Regions from separate parts of the Extibacter sp. GGCC_0201 genome, predicted to be linked through region 1. Evidence: predicted binding sites of a transcription regulator. Region 1 holds the regulator's gene; the other holds the start of a gene.
What was found. The regulator Rex, encoded in region 1, represses fermentation and respiration genes when NADH is low (regulators of the CRP and FNR family bind a similar motif). The targets are predictions, from matches to a motif close to ATTGTTAANTANTTAACAAT.
Positions count from the first base shown of each region.

Region 2: HJV72_RS16405 (proline racemase family protein) is a predicted target of Rex. The motif match lies at 2,135-2,154, and genes of this name have one in related genera.

Region 1 is NZ_JABFCH010000019.1:400-4,832, forward strand. Features, by position in the region: gene HJV72_RS12850 (ABC-F family ATP-binding cassette domain-containing protein) at 1-1,611, opposite strand, end outside; gene HJV72_RS12855 (redox-sensing transcriptional repressor Rex) at 1,766-2,416, shown strand; gene HJV72_RS12860 (NAD(P)H-hydrate dehydratase) at 2,539-4,038, shown strand; gene alr (alanine racemase) at 4,039-4,433, shown strand, end outside.
Region 2 is NZ_JABFCH010000029.1:41,525-45,957, forward strand. Features, by position in the region: gene HJV72_RS16395 (DUF3343 domain-containing protein) at 1-150, shown strand, start outside; gene HJV72_RS16400 (TetR/AcrR family transcriptional regulator) at 235-822, opposite strand; gene HJV72_RS16405 (proline racemase family protein) at 979-2,013, opposite strand; tRNA gene HJV72_RS16410 (tRNA-Sec) at 2,312-2,409, shown strand; gene prdC (proline reductase-associated electron transfer protein PrdC) at 2,556-3,902, shown strand; gene prdA (D-proline reductase (dithiol) proprotein PrdA) at 4,074-4,433, shown strand, end outside.

The DNA.
Region 1 (4,433 bases):
GGTCAGTTCCTCTTTCTTCTCCAGATAATAATCATAATTGCCTATATAGTTGACGAAAGTCTGGTTGACCAGATCCAGAATCCTGGTGGCAGTCTCGTTGATGAAGTAACGGTCGTGTGACACATACAGCACAGTGCCGGTGTAATCGTTCAGAGCCTTTTCCAGGATTTCCTTGGAAGTGATGTCCAGATGGTTGGTCGGCTCGTCAAGGATGAGGAAATTCGCTTCCGAGAGCATGAGCTTGGCAAGCGATACGCGCCCCCTCTCACCGCCGCTCAGGTCGCCGATCAGCTTGAACACGTCGTCACCTGTGAACAGGAATGCTGCCAGCATATTGCGTATCTGCGTATTGGTGAGTTTCGGATAATCGTCGGAGATCTCAGCAAAAATGGTCTTCTCCATATGAAGCACATGGTGCTCCTGGTCATAATAGCCAATCTGTACATTCGTTCCAAGCGTAAAGGTTCCGCTGTCCGCGCCAATTACGTTGTTAAGTATCTTAAGCAGCGTCGTCTTGCCTGTACCATTATCACCTATGACAGCGACATGCTCCCCGCGCTTGATATCAAAGCTTATGTCGGAAAAAAGGTGCTGGGGAGGGAAAGATTTGCTCAGATGCTCAACGCTCAGCACGTCATTTCCGCTCACGCAGGAAGGCTCGAGGGAAAGATGTATCTCTGTGACGGCCTCCTGAGGCTTTTCCGCCGGCTGCATCTTGGCAAGCATCTTTTCCCTGCTTTCTGCCCGTTTGATGGATTTTTCCCGGTTGAAAGAGCGCAGCTTCTCGATGACCGCCTCCTGGTGCTTGATTTCCTGCTGCTGGTTCAGGTACTCTTTCAGCTTCGCGTCACGAATCATCTTCTTCTTTTCGGCATACTGGCTGTAATTGCCAAGGAAGACGGACAACGTCCCCAGTTCAATCTCAAGGACCTTCGTGACGACCCTGTTCAGGAAATACCGGTCATGGGAGACGATGAGTACCGCACCCTGGTAGTTTAAAAGATATGTTTCCAGCCACGCGATGGAATTGAGGTCAAGATGATTGGTAGGCTCATCCAGAAGAAGGATGTCGGGCTTCGTCAGCAGGAGCTTGCCAAGAGAAACCCTCGTTTTCTGCCCTCCGGATAGTGTGTCGACCTTTTTTGCAAAATCCGTCTCGTCAAATCCAAGCCCTTTGAGGACCCCGGTTATCTCGCTTTCGTAGGCATAGCCGTTGGCGCGCTCGAAGACGGCGGTGAGACGGTTATATGTATCCAGGCGCGCTTTTAAAGCATCTCCTTCGAGATGCTTCAATTCCAGCTCTATCGCGCGTATCTGGCGTTCCGTCTCTATGACGTCCGCCTTGGCTGTCTTTACTTCTTCGTAGATAGTGCTGCCGCCCGACATATCCTGATGCTGCGCGAGATAGCCGATCGTCCTGCCTTTCGTGAGGATGACGTCCCCGGAATCCGCCGGAAGTTCCCCCACTATCATCTTCAGTATGGTGGATTTCCCTGCGCCGTTCGGTCCCACGAGGGCGGCTTTTTCATAGTCCTCTATATGAAAAGAAGCGTCTTTTACGATGACATCTTCTCCAAATGCTTTATTCATTCCATGGCATGCTAGTATCATAACGTCCTCCTGCATCGTCCTGCATTGCTTTAAAAGCAGGCTCTGCTAACATTCATTATATCGAAAATAGGACAAAATACAACTAAAAGTTTGACTTTGAAGTGACAATTCTATATAATATTTTTTAGAACGTAACAGGAAGGTGAGTGGGCTAGTGGAAGAAAGAGAAATCTCTCAGGCAGTGATTCGGAGGCTGCCAAGATATTACAGATATTTGGGGGAACTGCTGGAAAACGGAGTTGAAAGAATATCATCCAATGATTTGAGCAAGAGAATGAAAGTTACAGCATCCCAGATTCGTCAGGACCTCAACAATTTTGGCGGGTTCGGACAACAGGGATATGGCTATAATGTAAAGTATCTATATACAGAAATCGGCAAGATTCTCGGCCTGGAAGAAAATCACAATATCGTCATCATCGGAGCCGGTAATCTGGGACAGGCGCTTGCGAATTACGCTGCATTCGAAAAACGGGGCTTTATCTTAAAAGGAATCTTTGATGTGAATCCCAGGTTAAACGGAGTATCAATCAGAGGCGTGCCGATTCGTATGATGGATGAGCTGAAAGATTTTGTCCAGAATAACAATGTCGAGATTGCCGTATTGACCATCCCGAAAGACAAGGCGATTGAAGTCGCGAATCTCCTGGTAGATAATGGGGTAAGGGCAATCTGGAATTTTGCACATACGGATCTGAACCTGCCGGACCATATTATCGTCGAAAATGTTCACCTTATCGAGAGTCTTATGAGGCTCTCCTATAACATAGGCCGTTATAACGAAGAACATAGCGATAAAAAATAAAGAAGTATAAAAACGTGTAATGATGGGCATGTGCAGAACAGGCTTGTCTTTACACGTTCTTTTATATACCGGAACTTTTCGCAGGCTAGAAAAGACCGGCAAAATAACAGGAGGTGAGAGGTATGAAATATCTGCTGAATGCATCCCAGATGAAGCGCGCAGATCAATATACGATTGAGCAGCTTCAGATTCCTCCATCAGATCTGATGGAACGTGCCGCGGCGGCATGCGTGGCCTACATGGAAGACAGCAGGTTGGACCTGTCGGAGGCATGTGTCGTATGCGGAACCGGCAATAACGGAGGAGACGGCTTTGCTATCGCAAGGATGCTTACGGAAAAAGGGCATACGGTCACAGCTGTCCTCGCAGGGGACGAAGGACAGTGTTCCCGGGAGACGAAGGAACAGATAAAGCGTCTGCGGCAGACGGGAACTGAGATTGCCACAGATTATGCAGAAGGCCGGTACAGCATCATCGTGGACGCATTGTTTGGCGTCGGACTAAACCGTACTCTCGAAGGGAGGTACAGGGAACTTGTTGAAGCCATGAACCGCTCAGAGGGATACCGGCTGGCGGTAGACATTCCGTCCGGCGTGTGTGCGGACAACGGCTCTGTCATGGGGACGGCTTTTAGGGCCGACGCTACAGTGACGTTCCAGGAGAGGAAGCTTGGACTTGAATTATATCCGGGAAAGGAATACGCGGGGCAAGTAGTGACTGCAGATATCGGTATAGATGCATCAGAGGTCAAAAAAGAGAGCGGTACGGCCTTTACATATGAAGAAAGCGATTACAAGCGCCTCCTTCCTAAGCGCAGGGCCGATTCCAACAAGGGGACATATGGGAAGGTGCTGATCATCGCAGGGAGCAAGGGCATGTCCGGGGCCGCTTTCCTGAACGCCAAGGCGGCCTATACAGTGGGAGCCGGACTGGTACAGATATATACGTCGGAGGATAACCGCGTCATACTGCAGACGCTTCTGCCGGAAGCGGTTATCAAGACATATGACTTTTACGATGAAGTCGAACTGCTCAAGCTGCTGAACCGGGCAGATGTAGTGAGCGTAGGTTCTGGAATCGGGACGAGTGACAAGTCGAGGAAGATACTCAGGACAGTGATGGAAAATGTAGAAGTGCCATGCGTGATAGATGCAGACGGGCTGAATCTGATTGCAGACCACAAGAAATATCTTGACCGGCTGCGCCATGAGAACTTTATCTTTACGCCGCATATGAAAGAAATGTCCCGTATGACAGGGAAGGACATCCCGGAGCTCAGATCACAGAGAATGCAGATTCTGCGGGACTTTGCAGAAGAGTACAGCGTCACCTGCGTGCTGAAAGACGCACGGACAGTCACCATGTCGGCGGGCAGGCAGCCGTACGTGAACCTGTCAGGCAATGCATCCATGGCGAAGGCAGGCTCCGGCGATGTGCTCGCAGGTGTGATAGCAGGCCTGCTGTCACAGGGGCTGGGACTCAGAGAAGCAGCGGAGCTTGGAACGTATCTGCACGGCCGGGCAGGGGAACTTGCATGTCTGGATAAAGGATGCTACAGCGTCATGGCATCTGATCTGATCGAGTATGCCGGCCGGGCAATGAAAGAACAGGAGGACAGATAGATGAAAGCATATAACAGAGTGTGTGCCAGGATAGACCTGGATGCGGTGGAATATAATATAGAGATGATGAGACGAAATGTCAGAGAAGGGGTTAAGATGCTCGGTGTCGTGAAGACGGACGGCTATGGACACGGAGCGGTGCAGATAGCAAAAATGCTCTCTCCGAAAGAGTATATGTGGGGATTCGCGGTCGCGACGCTTGACGAAGCTTTAGTACTGCGCCGCGCAGGAATTGAAAAGCCATTGCTCGTACTGGGCTGCATCTTTCCGGATCAACGGGAGGAAATGATAAAACACGACATCCGCATGACATTGTATACGGAAGAAATGGCCCGTGAGGTATCTGAACTTGCGGTCAAAATGGGAAAACAGGCATATATTCATATTAAGCTGGA
Region 2 (4,433 bases), on a different contig from region 1:
GCTCCAGGACGGATTATCCCGGTTCCCAGGGCAATATCCGCAGGCTGCGGCCTGTCCTGGTGTGCAGGGCTTGACGACAGGGAACAGATGAAAGAAATGATGGCAAAAGCCGGCATTGAAGAAGAGGACATGCACGAGTGCATGGTTTAGAATAAATGCCGCTGAGATGAACATGCCCCGGAATAAAGGATGGATTCCTGAATTCCGGGGCATGTTTGTGCTGCCGTCTGTTATTTATACACCGTCTACGAATGTGTCAAGCACATGCGGCAGAAGCTTGTCGCTGTACTGGGAAAGTGAGTATTTTCCCTTGAAAAGCGACCAATCATACAGCAGTGCACGTTCAAACATGGCATAGATGGCCATGAGCTCTTCGGCAGTGCTCGTGTTCTTAAATTCTCCTTTTTCCAGACCTTCTTCCAGAATCTCCGTAATCCACTTGAAATAAAAACGTTTGCTGTCAGAAAGAGACTTCTTATCTTTCGTGACAAGCTGTGAAGAATACAGCAGTGCAAGCAGCTTGATATCTACACTTGTCTCTATCATATAAAACAGCTCATGGTTTAAAAACAGGAGCTTGTCATAAGCAGACAGATTCGGGTCAATAACTGCGGCCAGTTCTTCGTATTTTTCATCAAACAGATATGACAGGGAATTAAGCAGTGCTTCTTTCCCTTTGAAATAGTGGTAGAAAGTGCCTTTAGAGGTCTTTGAAGCACAGATGATATCCTCTACGGTCGTCTGCTCATATCCGTTCTTGTAAAACAGATTCCAGGCAGCTTTTACGATGCGGCTCTTCGTTGACTGTCGCTTTCGTGGCATCGTCACCCATTCCCTTCTCTAGATTAACATATCGTGTACCGCGGACAGATGTGCGCTGCACAGCCTGCCTTGATATACCTTTATATAAAGAGAAGCGGATTATGAACTAATCCGCTTCTATAACTACCGCAGTACCAACTTTAATTCCGGCAGATATTAACCGACCTGGAACCCATATTTCAATGGATCTGTTGGGTCGATCAAGTATGTAGCAACACCGGTCAGGTAGCAGCTTCCTGTAATCATAGGAATTACTGCATCGTAGTCAGCGACCTTTGTCGTCTCTTTGATAACACCCTTGAATGTAGTGCCGATAAAGCTTTCGTAGATGAATTCCTCGCCTACGCCGATTTCTCCCCAGTGGTGAAGCGTAGCGAGCTTCGCGCTAGTTCCTGTACCGCATGGTGAGCGGTCAGCCATAGCATCTCCGAAGATTACTACGTTTCTCATGGTTGCTTTGTCCGGGTTAGGTGTCGGTCCATAGAACTCTACCAGATCAACCGTATCAATGTCAAGCAGAGGATGCTTAACCGGAACTTCTTTGTTGATGACATCGAGAAGCTTCATTCCTAATTTTGTGATATCAGGAACCGTCTTCGGGCTGATCTCTTCGATGCCGATCTTCGTCGTATCAACTAATGCGAAAAAGCTTCCGCCGAATGAGATTGTAAATGGAATCTCTTTTCCATCGATTGTAACGGAGAGGTTCTCTTTATAAACGAAAGCCGGTACGTTTGTCAGCGTGACATGCTCAACCTTGCCGTCTTTTACAACAGCTTCTGTACGGATGAGCCCTGCAGGTGCTTCCAGAACGACTTCGTTGACCCCTTCTTTGGACTCTACAAGTCCGGCTTCGACAGCGACGGTAACAGCACCGATCGTACAGTGGCCGCACATGTTAAGGTATCCGCCTGTATCCATGAACATTACGCCGAAGTCAGCTTCTTTGTTGACAGGCTCGCACAGGAATGCCCCAAACATATCATGATGTCCTCTTGGCTCGAACATCAATGCCGTACGAACGTGGTCGTAGTTGTTCTCCATCCATTTTTTCTTTTCAATCATTGTGCTGCCTTCCGGCTCCGGAAATCCTCCAATGACTACACGGCAGAACTCGCCGACGGTGTGAGCGTCCACTACCTGTAATGCCTGCTCAAACCGATCGAAGTTAACATTTGCTTTTAACTCCATAATTCATTACCTCCTTAAAATTTACTCATAGACAATACCTATAAGTTTTTATAAAAACACATCGGAGATTCCCTTGTCTCCTCAGTGCCTTTTACAGAAGAAACCGCATATCGCATATAATAACGATATAAAATTAACAATTAGACCGCATTCTAGTATCACGTTCAGTCTGCTACAATTATTATGTACGATAAACCTTGAAAAGTCAATGATTTTTTGGTAAGATAAAAAGTAAATAAAAACGGTTGAAATATGCATAAAATTGTGTTATAGTCAAGACGCATGAGGCAAGAACCATGGGGGTAGATGGGTGACTGGTGTGCCTCCTAGTCTTCAAAACTAGTGTGGGGCGTTAAGAGCGTCCTGGGTGGGTTCGATTCCCACATGCCTCCGCCAAAAAAGACACATATAGTGTTAAAAAAATAGCGATAACAATATATTGTAATTATAGACAAAATTTATAAATAACGTAAATGGTATGCTGCGGACATGTAATAAGTAAACGGGATGTATGTTTCGTTTTTTACTTATAAAAAAAGAAAATAAAGGAGAAAGATGTCATGGGAAATGTGCAGATTTTATTACGTCAACATGTTGGTGCACCCTGTGAAGCAATCGTAAAGGCTGGGGATGAAGTTAAAAAAGGTACCTTGATTGCAACACCTGCAGGCCTTGGCGCTAACATTTTTTCCAGCGTGTACGGTGTAGTGGAAGAAGTGACGGATGACCGTATTATCATCAAGCCTGATGAAGAGCAGAAAGACGAGTTTGTACCTATTAAAGAAGGCAGCAAGCTTGAGATGGTAAAGGAAGCTGGAATCGTTGGTATGGGCGGTGCCGGATTCCCGACAGGAGTCAAAATCGGGACAGACCTTAATGGCGGCTATGTGTTGGTGAATGCAGCAGAATGCGAGCCGGGACTTCGCCATAACATCCGGCAGCTTGAAGAGCAGACTGATATCACGATCCGCGGGCTGAAATACTGCATGGAAGTCTGTAACGCTGCAAAAGGTATCATTGCTATCAAGAAGAAAAATGAGAAAGCAATACAGATATTAAGAGAAGCCATCAAAGACGAAGATAATATTACGATTCATCTTCTTCCGGATATCTACCCGATGGGAGAGGAAAGAGCAGTCGTAAGAGAAGCGCTTGGAAAGCTTCTGGATCCTACACAGCTTCCTTCTGCGGCAGATGCGGTTGTAATCAACTGTGAGACGCTGCTTCGTATCGCAGAAGCTATAGAGCTTAAAAAGCCTTGCTACAGCAAGAATATGACAGTTATCGGCAAACTGAACGGCGGAAATGAACCACACGTATATATGGACGTTCCGGTTGGAACATGCGTGGGGGATATGATTGAAAAAGCCGGCGGCATCGACGGTACATATGGAGAGATTATCATGGGCGGACCATTTACAGGAAAGTCCACTACATTAGATGCGCCTGTGACAAAGACGACGGGCGGCATCATCGTAACAGTTGAATTTCCAGATTTACACGGCGCTAACGTGGGTCTGTTGGTATGTGCCTGCGGCGGAAGCGAAGACCGTATGCGTGAAATCTGTGAAAAGATGAATGGCAAGGTTGTATCTGTGGCAAGATGTAAGCAGGCAATCGAGCCAAAACCGGGAGCGGCGCTCAAGTGCGAAAATCCTGGAAACTGTCCTGGCCAGGCACAGAAGTGTCTCCAGTTCAAGAAGGATGGAGCTGAATTCATCATTATCGGCAACTGCTCTGACTGTTCAAATACAGTTATGGGTTCCGCGCCGAAACTGAAGCTGAAAACATTCCATCAGACAGACCATGTTATGAGAACAATCGGTCATCCTCTGTACAGGAGACTTACAGTTTCTAAAGAAGTAGACCAGCTTCCGGAAGGAAAATAAGTCTGCGGACAATGGTATTACTGCCGCACATGATGAACTGTAGAAGACCCCCGATTCTTTTACAGGCGGAAGTCGAGAGGTATTTCGTGTATCATATGTGGCTGTATATATAATTTTAATAAGTGCCCAGAATGGATACTTAAGCAAAACCAAACAAGGAGGGAAACAAATATGTCAATCACAGCTGAAACAGCTAAAGAACATGCTCATGATCCTGCCGTATTATGTTGTAGAGCCGAAGCAGGCGTTACAATCGAAGCTGCTAATCTTGAAGATCCAGCGATCTTTGATGATTTGGTAGACTCAGGATTACTGAACCTGGATGGTGCATTGACCATCGAACAAGTTTTAGGAGCAAAACTTACAAAGACTTGTGATTCACTTTGCCCGCTTACAGCAGATGTAGTAGAAGGTGCAAAGGCTCCAAGCGCTCCGGCGGCAGAGGAAGCTCCGGAAGAAGAAGCTCCGGCGGCTCCGGCACCGGTTGCACCACCTGTAGCAGGACCTGCAGCAGGCGGAACATTAAAAATC